Regions from separate parts of the Pseudomonas sp. NFX224 genome, predicted to be linked through region 3. Evidence: predicted binding sites of a transcription regulator. Region 3 holds the regulator's gene; each other region holds the start of a gene.
What was found. Region 3 encodes sigma-54, which starts transcription at its own class of promoters, with help from an activator protein. Its sites were predicted from a motif close to ANTGGCATNNANNTTGCTNT; they were not measured.
Positions count from the first base shown of each region.

Region 1: the regulator sigma-54 is predicted to act here: its motif matches at 1,137-1,156, upstream of flgB (flagellar basal body rod protein FlgB).
Region 2: the regulator sigma-54 is predicted to act here: its motif matches at 1,003-1,022, upstream of glnK (P-II family nitrogen regulator).
Region 4: the regulator sigma-54 is predicted to act here: its motif matches at 1,390-1,409, upstream of glnA (type I glutamate--ammonia ligase).

Region 1 covers NZ_CP183416.1:4,486,431-4,489,530, reverse strand. The annotation lists gene flgD (flagellar hook assembly protein FlgD) at 1-224, opposite strand, end outside; gene flgC (flagellar basal body rod protein FlgC) at 240-683, opposite strand; gene flgB (flagellar basal body rod protein FlgB) at 687-1,094, opposite strand; gene cheR (protein-glutamate O-methyltransferase CheR) at 1,455-2,282, opposite strand; gene ACNYC6_RS20510 (chemotaxis protein CheV) at 2,329-3,100, opposite strand, start outside.
Region 2 covers NZ_CP183416.1:3,237,108-3,240,207, forward strand. The annotation lists gene ACNYC6_RS14545 (YifB family Mg chelatase-like AAA ATPase) at 1-369, opposite strand, end outside; gene ACNYC6_RS14550 (accessory factor UbiK family protein) at 548-808, opposite strand; gene glnK (P-II family nitrogen regulator) at 1,228-1,566, shown strand; gene ACNYC6_RS14560 (ammonium transporter) at 1,602-2,939, shown strand.
Region 3 covers NZ_CP183416.1:2,025,486-2,028,585, forward strand. The annotation lists gene lptA (lipopolysaccharide transport periplasmic protein LptA) at 1-3, shown strand, start outside; gene lptB (LPS export ABC transporter ATP-binding protein) at 3-728, shown strand; gene ACNYC6_RS09190 (RNA polymerase factor sigma-54) at 914-2,407, shown strand; gene hpf (ribosome hibernation-promoting factor, HPF/YfiA family) at 2,482-2,790, shown strand; gene ptsN (PTS IIA-like nitrogen regulatory protein PtsN) at 2,803-3,100, shown strand, end outside.
Region 4 covers NZ_CP183416.1:2,650,612-2,653,711, reverse strand. The annotation lists gene glnA (type I glutamate--ammonia ligase) at 1-1,292, opposite strand, end outside; gene thiI (tRNA uracil 4-sulfurtransferase ThiI) at 1,624-3,078, shown strand.

The sequences.
Region 1 (3,100 bases), 2.5 Mb from region 3:
GCCAACTGGGCCACGAACTCGCCGTTGTCCTGGGGCTCCAGCGGATTCTGGTTTTTCAGCTGGGTCACCAGCAATTGCAGAAACGCATCCTTACCCAGGGCTTTATTGCCCGTGGCGCTGCCGGCAGCCGCAGCCAGGCCGTCGGTCGTGGTGCTGGTCTTGACCGAGGAGTTGGCCAGGATGTCGTTGAGGCTCAAACTGCTGGTGGTATCAGTAACACTCATTTGAGTCGCCCCTTATCACTGACCGAGGGTCAGGACTTTCTGCATCATGGTTTTGGCGGTGTTCATCATTTCGGCGTTGGTCTGGAACGAACGGCTCGCGGAAATCATGTCGGCCATTTCTTCCACCACGTTGACGTTCGGGTAGTAGACGTAACCCTTGGCATCGGCCGCCGGATGGTTCGGCTCGTAGCGCGCCTCAAGGTTGCTCTGGTCTTCGACCACGCCCAGCACCTGCACGCCTTGGCCGGCGGCATCCTGGTTCTGGAACAGCGAATCGCTGCCGCCGCTCTGGCCGCCCTGGAACATGGTGGCGAATACCGGATGACGCGCGCGGTAGGTCTGGTCGATGCTCGACGAGACCGTCTCGGCGTTGGCGATGTTCGAAGCGACGGTGTTCAAGCGAGTGGTCTGCGCACTCATGCCGCTACCGGCAATGTTGAAAACACTGGATAGAGACATGACTTACTCTCCGCGCAGGGCTGACACCAGCCCTTTGAATTTGCTGTTGAGCAGGGTGAAGCTGGCCTGGAAGTTGACGGAGTTTTCCGCGTAGTTCGACTGTTCCAGTTGGGCGTCCACGGTGTTCTGGTCGATCGAAGGTTGCATCGGCGTGCGGTACATCAGCGACTCGTCGCCATTGCCCAAGCCTTCGGCTTCGATGTGACGGCTGTTGGTCATGTTCAAGGCGAACGTGCCGTTCTTGGCTTTATCGTTCTGCGCCTCGAGCACTTTCGAGAACTCCAGATCCCGCGCCTTGTAGTTCGGGGTGTCGGCGTTGGCGATGTTGTTGGCCAGGACTTCGGCACGCTGGGCGCGGAAGCCCAGAGCCTTTTCGTGAATGCCGAGCGCTTTATCGAAGCTGATGCTCATGTCGGGAAACCTTCGGGTGACCTGATTTTTCGTACGATGAACATAGCAAGCGTCATGCCAATTCAAAAAAGCCCGTAAACCGGGGCTTTGCGGGCAGTGGCAATGCGGCAATGCCAGAAAAGCGGCAACCGGTTTCCGCTGGATGCCGCTTTTCTGCCGCCGCCACTCTCTTTTCAGAACTCCGCCGGCCACTGCAGGAGCGAGCCTGCTCGCGATTGCGGTGCATCAGGTAAAGTTGAAATAGACTGTCAGGACGCCATCGCGAGCAGGCTCGCACACAGGGGTGGTGTCGGAGAGAAAATCGGCGGGCATAAAAAACGGGAGCCACAAAGGACTCCCGCTTTCGAGACACCGACAAAATCACTTCGCCTGGTAAATGATCCCTGGGCTGCACTGGACCATCTGGTAATGATCCGGTAATCCGTTCAGCGCTTCGGACGCACCGAGGAACAGATAACCACCCGGTTTCAAAGTGCTGTGAATGCGCAGCAGGATGTCCTTCTTCACTTCCGCGGAGAAGTAGATCAGCACGTTGCGGCAGAACACGATGTCGAACTTGCCGAGACTCGCGTAGCTGTCCAGCAGGTTAAAGGAGCGGAACTCCACACGGCTCTTGATCGGCGCCTTGATGGCCCAGCGTCCCGGCCCTTTTGGGTCGAAATAGCGCTGCAATCGCTCGGGCGACAAACCGCGACCGATGGCCAGGCTGTCGTACTCGCCGGTCTTGCAGTTGGTGAGCATGGTGCCGGACAAATCGGTGGCCACAATCTGCACGCCCATCTTCAATTGCCCAACGTTGGTCCGCTCGAACTCGTCGATGGACATCGACAGCGAGTACGGTTCCTGACCCGACGAACACGCCGCCGACCAGATCCGCAGACGTTGACCAGGACTGGCTTTGATCGCTTCAGGCAGTACCTTGTTCTTCAAGACCTCAAACGGATAAGTGTCACGAAACCACAGGGTTTCGTTGGTTGTCATCGCATCCACCACCATCTCGCGCAACCCGCTGCGCGGCTGGGTCTGGATGCGCTGGACCAGCTCACCCAGGGACTTGATGCCTTGCTGTTCCATCAGCTTGTTGAGACGGCTTGAGACCAGATACTGCTTGTTTTCACCGAGCAAAATGCCACAGGCTTTTTCCAGGAACACCCGGAACTGTTCGAAATCCAAATTACCCGTAGACAATGCTGCCGCCTCTTAAATCGTGTTGACTGCCAGGGGCCGAACGCCCCTAGCTGATGTCTGCTGCTTTGATCCGGTCGACTACCCGGGATGCCAGGTCATCAGGGCGGAATTTGGCCAGGAAGTCATCGGCACCGACTTTCTTGACCATCGCCTGATTGAACACACCGGACAACGAAGTATGCAGGATGATATGAAGCTTTTGCATGCGAGGGTCGTTGCGGATCTCGGCCGTCAGCGTGTACCCGTCCATCTCCGGCATCTCGATGTCGGAGATCATCATCAGGAACTCTTCTTCCGGCCTCTTGCCCTCGTCGACCAGTTTGCGCAGGTAATCCAGCGCTTGCCGCCCGTCGTTCAACGCCACCACTTCAACACCCACCGTCTGCAGGCAACGCGTGACCTGCTTGCGCGCCACCGACGAGTCGTCGACCGTCAGCACGCGCAACGAGAGCGCCTTGTGCTGGGTTTCGACATCCACCACGCCGGCCGAAATCGCTTCAGGCGTCGGTGCCACTTCCGCGAGCACCTTCTCGACGTCGATGATTTCAACCAACTGATTGTCGACCCGCGTCACCGCCGTCAGGTAGTGATCGCGACCGGTGCCCTTGGGTGGCGGATGAATCTCCTCCCAGTTCATGTTGACGATGCGTTCCACCGAGCGCACCAGGAAACCCTGGGTCTTGGTGTTGTACTCCGTGATGATCACGAAGGGATTGTTCTTGTCCTTCAAAGCACCGGAGCCGGTCGCCATTGCCAGATCAAGGATCGGAATGGTCGCCCCCCGGATATTCGCCACGCCGCACACGACAGGACTGGAC
Region 2 (3,100 bases), 1.2 Mb from region 3:
TAAAACGCCGCGTACTGCCCGAACCGCGCCCGACAGCGCCAACTCACCCAGACATTCCACATCATCGAGCGTCAGCGTCGGCACCTGAACACTGGCGGAAAGAATCCCCAACGCAATCGCCAGATCGAACCGCCCACCGTCCTTGGGCAAATCCGCCGGCGCCAGATTCAACGTGATCCGCCGCGCCGGAAATTGCAGCCCTGAATTAATGATCGCACTGCGCACCCGGTCCTTGCTCTCCTTCACTGCCGCCTCGGGCAGGCCAACCATGGTCAGCGATGGCAAGCCGTTAGCCAGATGGACTTCGACAGTAACGGCGGGCGCTTCCACACCCACCTGGGCGCGACTGTGGACGATGGAGAGGGACATGGTCGTTCCTTGAGCTGACGTGGGGGCCGCTTCCTGCGGGTTTTTGAAGGGTAGTCAGGAGATGAGGGTTTCGTGTGGTGAGAGGGACGATGAATTTTCGCAGGATGTTGCGAGTCACCGTTCAGAGGACTGACAAAAAAACCGCCATTCAGGCGGTTCTTTAGCAGCGATTGCAGCGTTACTCGGCTGGAGGGGTGAGCTTCGCTTCCATCTCCGCGACTTTCGCCTCAAGCGCTTCCAGCCGTGCCCGGGTGCGCGCCAACACAACCATCTGGCTATCGAACTCTTCGCGACTCACCAGATCCAGTTTGCTGAAGCCGCTCTGCAGCAACATTTTGAACTGACTTTCTATTTCAGCTTTCGGCAGAGGCGTGTCGCCACTGAAGAGGCGGGAGGCGGTGCCGGTCAGGGCGTCGAGGAAGTCTTTGGGCGCGAGCATGGGAAGAGGTCCTGGTAACAATGGCGGGCAGTGTATCACGCAGTGTCTATAGTCATTTTCGCGGGCAATGGATGCACGCTTTTCGCGCATGCGGACGGACGGCATCGCACCGTTGTTGTGCGTATCGCGTCGGGTGTTGTGGTGAAGTTGTAGTCATCTGCAAGCAAAGTCTTGAAAACAGAGGATTTTGTGGAGATGGCAAGCTTTCTGCTTAGACCCAGGTGACCCATGCACTGATGCAGTCGCTGTGACGAATGCAGTGCGCCGAGCGAAACGGGGAGAGTTTCGCAAGGAGCGGTTAACTGGCGTCGGACGGGCAGGTTAGGGCCGACGATGCGTTACAAAGCCAGGCACTGCGCTTAGACTTGAGACGGGTTTGTTTTCCTGGGGCAAGTCCACCAATTCGGGAGAGAGTTTTCATGAAGCTAGTCACTGCCATCATCAAGCCGTTCAAGTTGGACGACGTGCGCGAGTCGTTGTCCGAGATCGGCGTGCAGGGCATTACCGTTACTGAAGTCAAAGGCTTCGGTCGGCAGAAGGGTCACACCGAGCTGTATCGCGGCGCGGAGTATGTGGTCGATTTCCTGCCAAAGGTGAAGATTGATGTCGCCATTGACGACAAGGATCTCGACCGGGTTATCGAGGCGATAACCAAGGCCGCCAACACCGGCAAGATCGGTGACGGCAAGATCTTCGTGGTCAATCTGGAACAGGCGATTCGCATCCGTACCGGCGAAACCGATACCGACGCAATCTAAGCCGCCACAAACCCAACGCCCCAGGAGAAAACAATATGACTCTGCGTAAATTCGCAGGGCTAGGAGCCCTGTTGTCCCTCGTAATGCCCAGCCTGGCCATGGCGGCAGACGAAGTGGCAGCCCCAGTCCTCAACTCCGGCGACACCGCCTGGATGTTGACCTCGACAGCCCTCGTGCTGTTCATGACCATTCCCGGCCTCGCGCTGTTCTACGGCGGCATGGTTCGGTCGAAAAACATTCTTTCCGTGATGATGCAGTGCTTCGCCATTACCGGTCTGATCAGCATCCTGTGGGTCATTTATGGCTACAGCATCGCGTTCGACACCACCGGCATGGAGCAGGGCGTCGTCAACTTCAACTCGTTCTTCGGTGGCATGGGCAAGGCGTTCCTCGCCGGTGTCACGCCAGCCAGCCTGACCGGCCCGGCGGCGCTATTCCCTGAAGCGGTGTTCATCACCTTCCAGATGACCTTCGCCATCATCACCCCGGCGCTGATCGTCGGTGCCTTCGCCGAGCGGATGAAATTCTCCGCAATGCTGATCTTCATGGGCATCTGGTTCACTCTGGTTTATGCGCCGATCGCGCACATGGTCTGGTCCGGCAACGGCGGCCTGATGTGGGACTGGGGCGTGCTGGACTTCGCCGGTGGCACCGTGGTGCACATCAACGCCGGTGTGGCCGGTCTGATTGCCTGCCTGGTACTGGGCAAGCGCAAAGGCTTCCCGACCACCCCGATGGCGCCGCACAACCTCGGTTACACCCTGATGGGTGCGGCCATGCTGTGGGTCGGCTGGTTCGGTTTCAACGCGGGTTCCGCCGCAGCTGCCAACGGCACTGCCGGCATGGCGATGCTGGTGACACAGATCGCAACCGCCGCTGCTGCACTGGGCTGGATGTTCGCCGAGTGGATCACCCACGGTAAGCCAAGCGCACTGGGCATTGCTTCGGGTGTGGTTGCCGGTCTGGTCGCCATCACTCCGGCTGCCGGCACCGTTGGCCCGATGGGCGCACTGGTGATCGGTCTGGCCGCTGGCGTGGTGTGCTTCTTCTGCGCCACCACCCTGAAACGCAAACTCGGTTATGACGATTCCCTCGACGCGTTCGGCGTGCACGGTATCGGCGGTATCCTCGGCGCGATCCTGACCGGTGTGTTTGCTGCACCGTCGCTGGGTGGCTTCGGCACTGTGACCGACATCGCCGCACAAGTGTGGATTCAGTGCAAAGGCGTGGGCTTCACGGTGATCTACACCGCGATCGTCACTTACATCATCCTCAAGGTCCTGGACGCTGTCATGGGCCTGCGGATCACCGAAGAAGAAGAGGCTGTCGGCATCGATCTGGCGCTTCACAACGAACGCGGCTACAACTTGTAAGTACGCGCACGAAAAATTTGCCCGGCTTGCCGGGCATTTTTTTGTCCGCGATTTATCATTGAAGGGGGAGCTGAAAGGTTTTTTCTTACAGGTTTATGAACGTTTACGACGGGCGTTTTTGTGCCGCCGATGGCTTACAAAACAGAAGGAGTATTAGGGCC
Region 3 (3,100 bases):
TAATGGCAACTCTGAAAGCTCAGCATCTGGCCAAGAGCTACAAGAGCCGCCAGGTCGTGCGCGACGTCAGCCTGTCGATCGACAGCGGTCAGATCGTCGGCCTGCTTGGCCCCAACGGCGCCGGCAAGACAACCTGCTTCTACATGATCGTCGGCCTGGTCCAGGCTGATCAGGGCCGCGTGCTGATCGACGATCTGGACGTCAGTCACCAGCCCATGCACGGTCGTGCGAAGGCAGGTATCGGCTATTTACCGCAAGAAGCGTCGATCTTCCGCAAACTCTCGGTAGCCGACAACATCATGGCGATCCTCGAGACCCGCAAGGAACTCGACAAGGACGGTCGTCGCAAGGAGCTGGAAAGCCTGCTGCAGGAGTTTCACATCAGCCACATCCGCGACAACCTCGGCATGAGCCTGTCCGGTGGTGAACGCCGCCGCGTGGAAATCGCCCGGGCACTAGCCACCAACCCGAAATTCATCCTGCTCGACGAACCTTTCGCCGGCGTGGACCCGATTTCGGTGGGCGACATCAAACAGATCATCCATCACCTCAAGGCCAAGGGCATTGGCGTGCTGATCACTGACCACAACGTCCGTGAAACGCTGGATATCTGTGAAACCGCCTACATCGTCAACGATGGTCAGCTGATCGCCGAAGGTGACGCTGAAACCATCCTGGCCAACGACCTGGTCAAGGAAGTCTACCTGGGTCATGAGTTCCGCCTGTAAGCGCTGAGGTGTCCCGGCTAGTCGACCAAGCGCTTGTCTCGATAAAAAATCAATAGTTTTTTATTGTTACAGCGCTCTAGGCAAACACTGCGATTTCGGGCATATAATTTGCTTATGTTTGGCGCTCCGGCGCCCTGTAGTGGATGGCGCATGTGCGCCGGCAAATAAGGTGTTAAGCCCCTGCCATGAAACCATCGCTAGTCTTGAGAATGGGCCAGCAGCTGACGATGACACCGCAGCTGCAACAGGCCATCCGCCTGCTCCAATTGTCGACCCTGGACCTGCAACAGGAAATCCAGGAGGCCCTGGAGTCCAATCCGATGCTCGAACGCCAGGAAGAAGGCGACGACTTCGACAACTCCGACCCCATGGCCGACAACGCCGAACAAAAGCCCAATACCGAAATTCAGGAACCCTCCTACCAGGAAAGCGCCCCGACGGTGGATAACCTCGAGGAAGGCGACTGGAACGAGCGTATTCCCAATGAACTACCGGTCGACACCGCCTGGGAAGACGTCTACCAGACCAGCGCCAGCAGCCTGCCGAGCAACGATGACGACGAGTGGGATTTCACCACCCGCACATCGGCCGGTGAAAGCCTGCAAAGCCATCTGCTGTGGCAATTGAACCTGGCGCCGATGTCCGACACCGATCGCCTGATCGCCGTCACCCTGATCGACTGCATCAACAATCAGGGCTATCTGGACGAAACGCTCGAGGAAATCCTCGAAGCCTTCGATCCGGAACTGGACATCGAACTGGACGAAATCGAAGCTGTCCTGCACCGCATCCAGCAATTCGAACCCGCCGGCATCGGCGCCCGCAACCTGGGCGAATGCCTGCTGCTGCAATTGCGCCAGCTGCCGGCCAAAACTCCTTGGCTGGCCGAAGCCAAGCGTTTGGTCACCGATTACATCGACCTGCTCGGCAGTCGCGACTACAGCCAGTTGATGCGCCGCATGAAGCTCAAGGAAGATGAGCTTCGCCAGGTGATCGAACTGGTCCAGAGCCTCAATCCGCGCCCGGGCTCGCAAATCGAGTCCACCGAAGCCGAGTACGTTGTCCCCGACGTGATCGTGCGCAAGGACAACGAGCGCTGGCTGGTGGAGCTCAACCAGGAGTCGGTGCCACGGTTGCGGGTCAACGCCCAGTACGCCGGCTTCGTGCGCCGCGCCGACACCAGCGCCGACAACACCTTCATGCGCAACCAGTTGCAGGAAGCCCGCTGGTTCATCAAGAGCCTGCAAAGCCGCAACGAAACCCTGATGAAAGTGGCCACCCAGATCGTCGAGCATCAGCGCGGCTTCCTGGAGTACGGCGATGAAGCGATGAAACCGCTGGTCCTGCATGACATCGCCGAAGCGGTTGGCATGCACGAATCGACAATTTCCCGGGTGACCACGCAAAAATTCATGCATACCCCTCGGGGCATATATGAGCTGAAATACTTTTTTTCCAGCCACGTCAGCACCTCCGAGGGCGGCGAATGCTCGTCCACGGCGATCCGCGCGATCATCAAAAAACTGGTTGCTGCTGAAAATCAGAAAAAGCCGTTGAGTGACAGCAAGATCGCTGGTTTACTGGAGGCACAAGGCATTCAGGTGGCTCGCCGCACCGTCGCCAAGTACCGCGAATCCTTGGGGATCGCGCCTTCGAGCGAACGCAAGCGGTTGATGTAGAGCCACGCCACAGCGTTCCAGTGGCAGATCATCTGGTCTGCCGCTTTATGCACTGGCAACGAAGGAGAAGCTGTATGCAAGTCAACATCAGTGGACACCAACTGGAAGTGACCGAACCTCTTCGCACCTACATCGGCGAAAAACTCGAACGATTGGAGCGACATTTCGACAAGATCACCAACGTGCAGGTCACGATGACGGTCGAAAAGCTGAAGCAGAAAATCGAAGCCACGCTGCATATTCCCGGCAATGAAGTGGTCGCAAACGCGGAACATACCGATATGTACGCGGCGATCGACGCACTGACCGACAAGCTGGATAAACAACTCAAAAAGCATAAGGAAAAGACCCAGAGCCTCCTCCAGGGCGCTACCGGTCGTTAACACTCCCAACCCATGATCCGACTTGAAAGCATCCTGACCCCCGGCCGTTCCCTGGTGAACGTGCCGGGCGGCAGTAAAAAGAAAGCCCTTGAGCAAATTGCCAACCTCATCCATCGCGAAGTGCCGGATCTGGCCATGCAGGATGTCTTCGAGAGCCTGGTCGCCCGTGAAAAACTCGGTTCAACCGGTTTTGGCAACGGTATCGCCATCCCCCATTGCCGTCTCAAGGGCTGTAATTCGCCCATCAGTGCCTTGATGCACCTTGACGCCCCTATTGATTTCGACGCCATCGATGGTGCACCGGTCGACC
Region 4 (3,100 bases), 630 kb from region 3:
CCTTTGGTCAGGAACGCACGACCTTTGTCCAGTTCTTCCAGGGCTTCTTTCAGGCTGCCGCAAACTTGTGGGATCTCTTTCGCCTCTTCAGGCGGCAGGTCGTACAGGTTTTTGTCAGCGGCGTCGCCAGGGTGGATCTTGTTCTGGATGCCGTCCAGGCCAGCCATCAGCAGTGCAGCGAAAGCCAGGTATGGGTTGGCTGCTGGATCCGGGAAGCGTGCTTCGATACGGCGGGCTTTCGGGCTCGACACGTAAGGAATGCGGATCGAAGCGGAACGGTTGCGAGCCGAGTAGGCCAGCATTACCGGTGCTTCGAAGCCTGGTACCAGACGCTTGTAGGAGTTGGTAGCCGGGTTGGTGAAGCCGTTCAGGGCCTTACCGTGCTTGATGATGCCGCCGATGAAGTACAGGGCGGTGTCGGACAGGCCGGCATAACCTTCGCCAGCGAAGGTGTTCTTGCCATCTTTCCAGATGGACATGTGTACGTGCATACCCGAACCGTTGTCGCCGTACAGCGGCTTAGGCATGAAAGTAGCGGTACGGCCGTAGGCGTCGGCAACGTTGTGCACAACGTACTTCAGGGTTTGGGTTTCGTCGGCTTTCTTCACCAGGGTGTTGAACTTGACGCCGATTTCGTTCTGGCCGGCAGTCGCCACTTCGTGGTGGTGAACTTCAACGGTCAGGCCCATTTCTTCCAGTGCGTTGCACATGGAGGTACGGATTTCGTGGTCGTGATCGAACGGTGGAACCGGGAAGTAGCCGCCTTTGACGCCTGGACGGTGGCCCTTGTTACCGCCTTCGATGTCCTGGTCGGACATCCACGAACCTTGTTCGGAGTAGATCTTGAACATGGAGCCGGAAATGTCGGACTTGAATTTCACCTGGTCGAAGATGAAGAACTCTGGCTCTGGACCGGCGAACACAGTGTCACCGATACCGGTGGCTTTCAGATGTTCTTCAGCGCGCTTGGCGATCGCACGTGGGTCGCGGTCGTAGCCTTGCATGCTCGAAGGTTCGATGATGTCGCAGACCAGGATCAGGGTTGGCTCTTCGGTGAACGGGTCCAGCACAGCGGTGGAATCGTCCGGCATCAGGATCATGTCGGAGGCTTCGATGCCTTTCCAGCCAGAGATGGACGAACCGTCGAACATCTTGCCGACTTCGAAGAAGTCTTCATCCAGCGCATCGCGAGCTGGCATGGTCACGTGGTGCTGAGTGCCTTTGGTGTCCGTGAAGCGCAGATCAATCCACTTGACGTCATGATCTTTGATGAGTTGAACCGACTTCGACATAGTGTCCTCCGGGTGGCTTCGGGCTTAGTAATGGATAGCCCTTGAAATGTGGGTGATGCCGGCGCGAATACTCTGCCAAGGCAACCTGCCTCACAAGGGAGCAAATTGCATGCCAGTGCCCCACCATGGGTTTTTTGCCCCAAATTCACGCTTATAAAGGTGCAAAGCGCCTTAAGGCGGAAAAAATCGCCCTACAATGTGGCGTTAAAATCGAAAAATGACCTGTTTTGGTGCGCTCAAAACCTTCTGCACATTAACTGGTTAAACCTTGAGCAATTTCCGCTATAATCCGCGCCCCCCTTTTTCGGCAGGCCCTGCGCGCGCTGTTTCCATGAAATTAATCGTAAAAGTCTTCCCCGAGATCACCATCAAGAGCCGCCCGGTACGGATGCGTTTCATCCGCCAATTGGCCAAGAACATCCGTGCCGTGCTCCGCGATCTGGACCCGGCCGTGGTGGTGAACGGCGTGTGGGACAACCTCGAGCTGGAAACCCGCGTCAGCGACCCCAAGGCCCTGAAAGAGATGGGTGAGCGCCTGAGCTGCATGCCGGGCATCGCACACTTCCTGCAAATCGACGAATACCCGCTGGGCGATTTCGACGACATCGTTGAAAAGTGCAAGCAGCACTACGGCGATGCGCTGGCCGGGAAGATTTTCTCGGTGCGTTGCAAGCGCGCCGGCAAGCACCCATTTAGCTCTATAGATATCGAGAAATATGTCGGCAGCCAGTTGCGCCGTCAGTGCGGTGCCGCCGGAATCGACCTGAAAAAGCCGGAAATCGAAGTCCGGATCGAAGTTCGCGACCAACGGTTGTTTGTTATTCACAGCCAGCACAACGGCATCGGTGGTTATCCGCTGGGCGCACTGGAGCAGACGCTGGTGCTGATGTCCGGTGGTTTCGACTCCACCGTGGCGGCCTACCAGATCATGCGCCGTGGCCTGATGGCGCACTTCTGCTTCTTTAATCTGGGCGGACGTGCCCATGAACTGGGCGTCATGGAAGTCGCGCATTTCATCTGGAAGAAGTACGGCAGCTCCCAACGCGTGTTATTTGTCAGTGTGCCGTTCGAAGAAGTGCTGGGTGAAATTCTCGGCAAAGTCGATAACAGTCATATGGGCGTAGTATTGAAGCGTATGATGTTGCGCGCTTCCTCCCAAATTGCCGATCGACTGCACATTGAAGCGTTGGTGACCGGTGAGGCGATCTCCCAGGTGTCGAGCCAGACATTGCCGAACCTGAACGTGATCGACTGCGTAACCGACAAGCTGGTGTTGCGCCCGCTCATCGCCAGCCACAAGCAGGACATCATCGACCTGGCCAACGAGATCGGCACCGCCGATTTCGCCCGGCACATGCCGGAATACTGCGGCGTCATCTCGGTCAATCCGAAGACCGCAGCCAAGCGCCATCGCGTCGAGCACGAAGAGAAAGAATTCGACATGGCGGTACTCGAGCGTGCGCTCGAAAACGCCAAACTGGTGCCGATCGATCGTGTGATCGACGAATTGGGCCAGGATTTGCAAATTGAAGAAGTCAGCGAAGCGCTGGCCGGTCAGATCGTCATCGATATCCGTCACCCGGATGCCGCTGAAGACGACCCGCTGGACCTTGCTGGCATCGAGGTACAAACGATGCCGTTTTATGCTCTGAACGCTCGTTTCAAGGAACTGGACCCTACTCGCCAGTACCTGCTTTATTGCGACAAAGGCGTGATGAGTCGCCTGCATGCCCACCATTTGCTCAGTGAGGGGCATGCCAATGTGCGCGTTTATCGACCGAGCTAAGTGCCCGGGGCTGTTTGCCTGT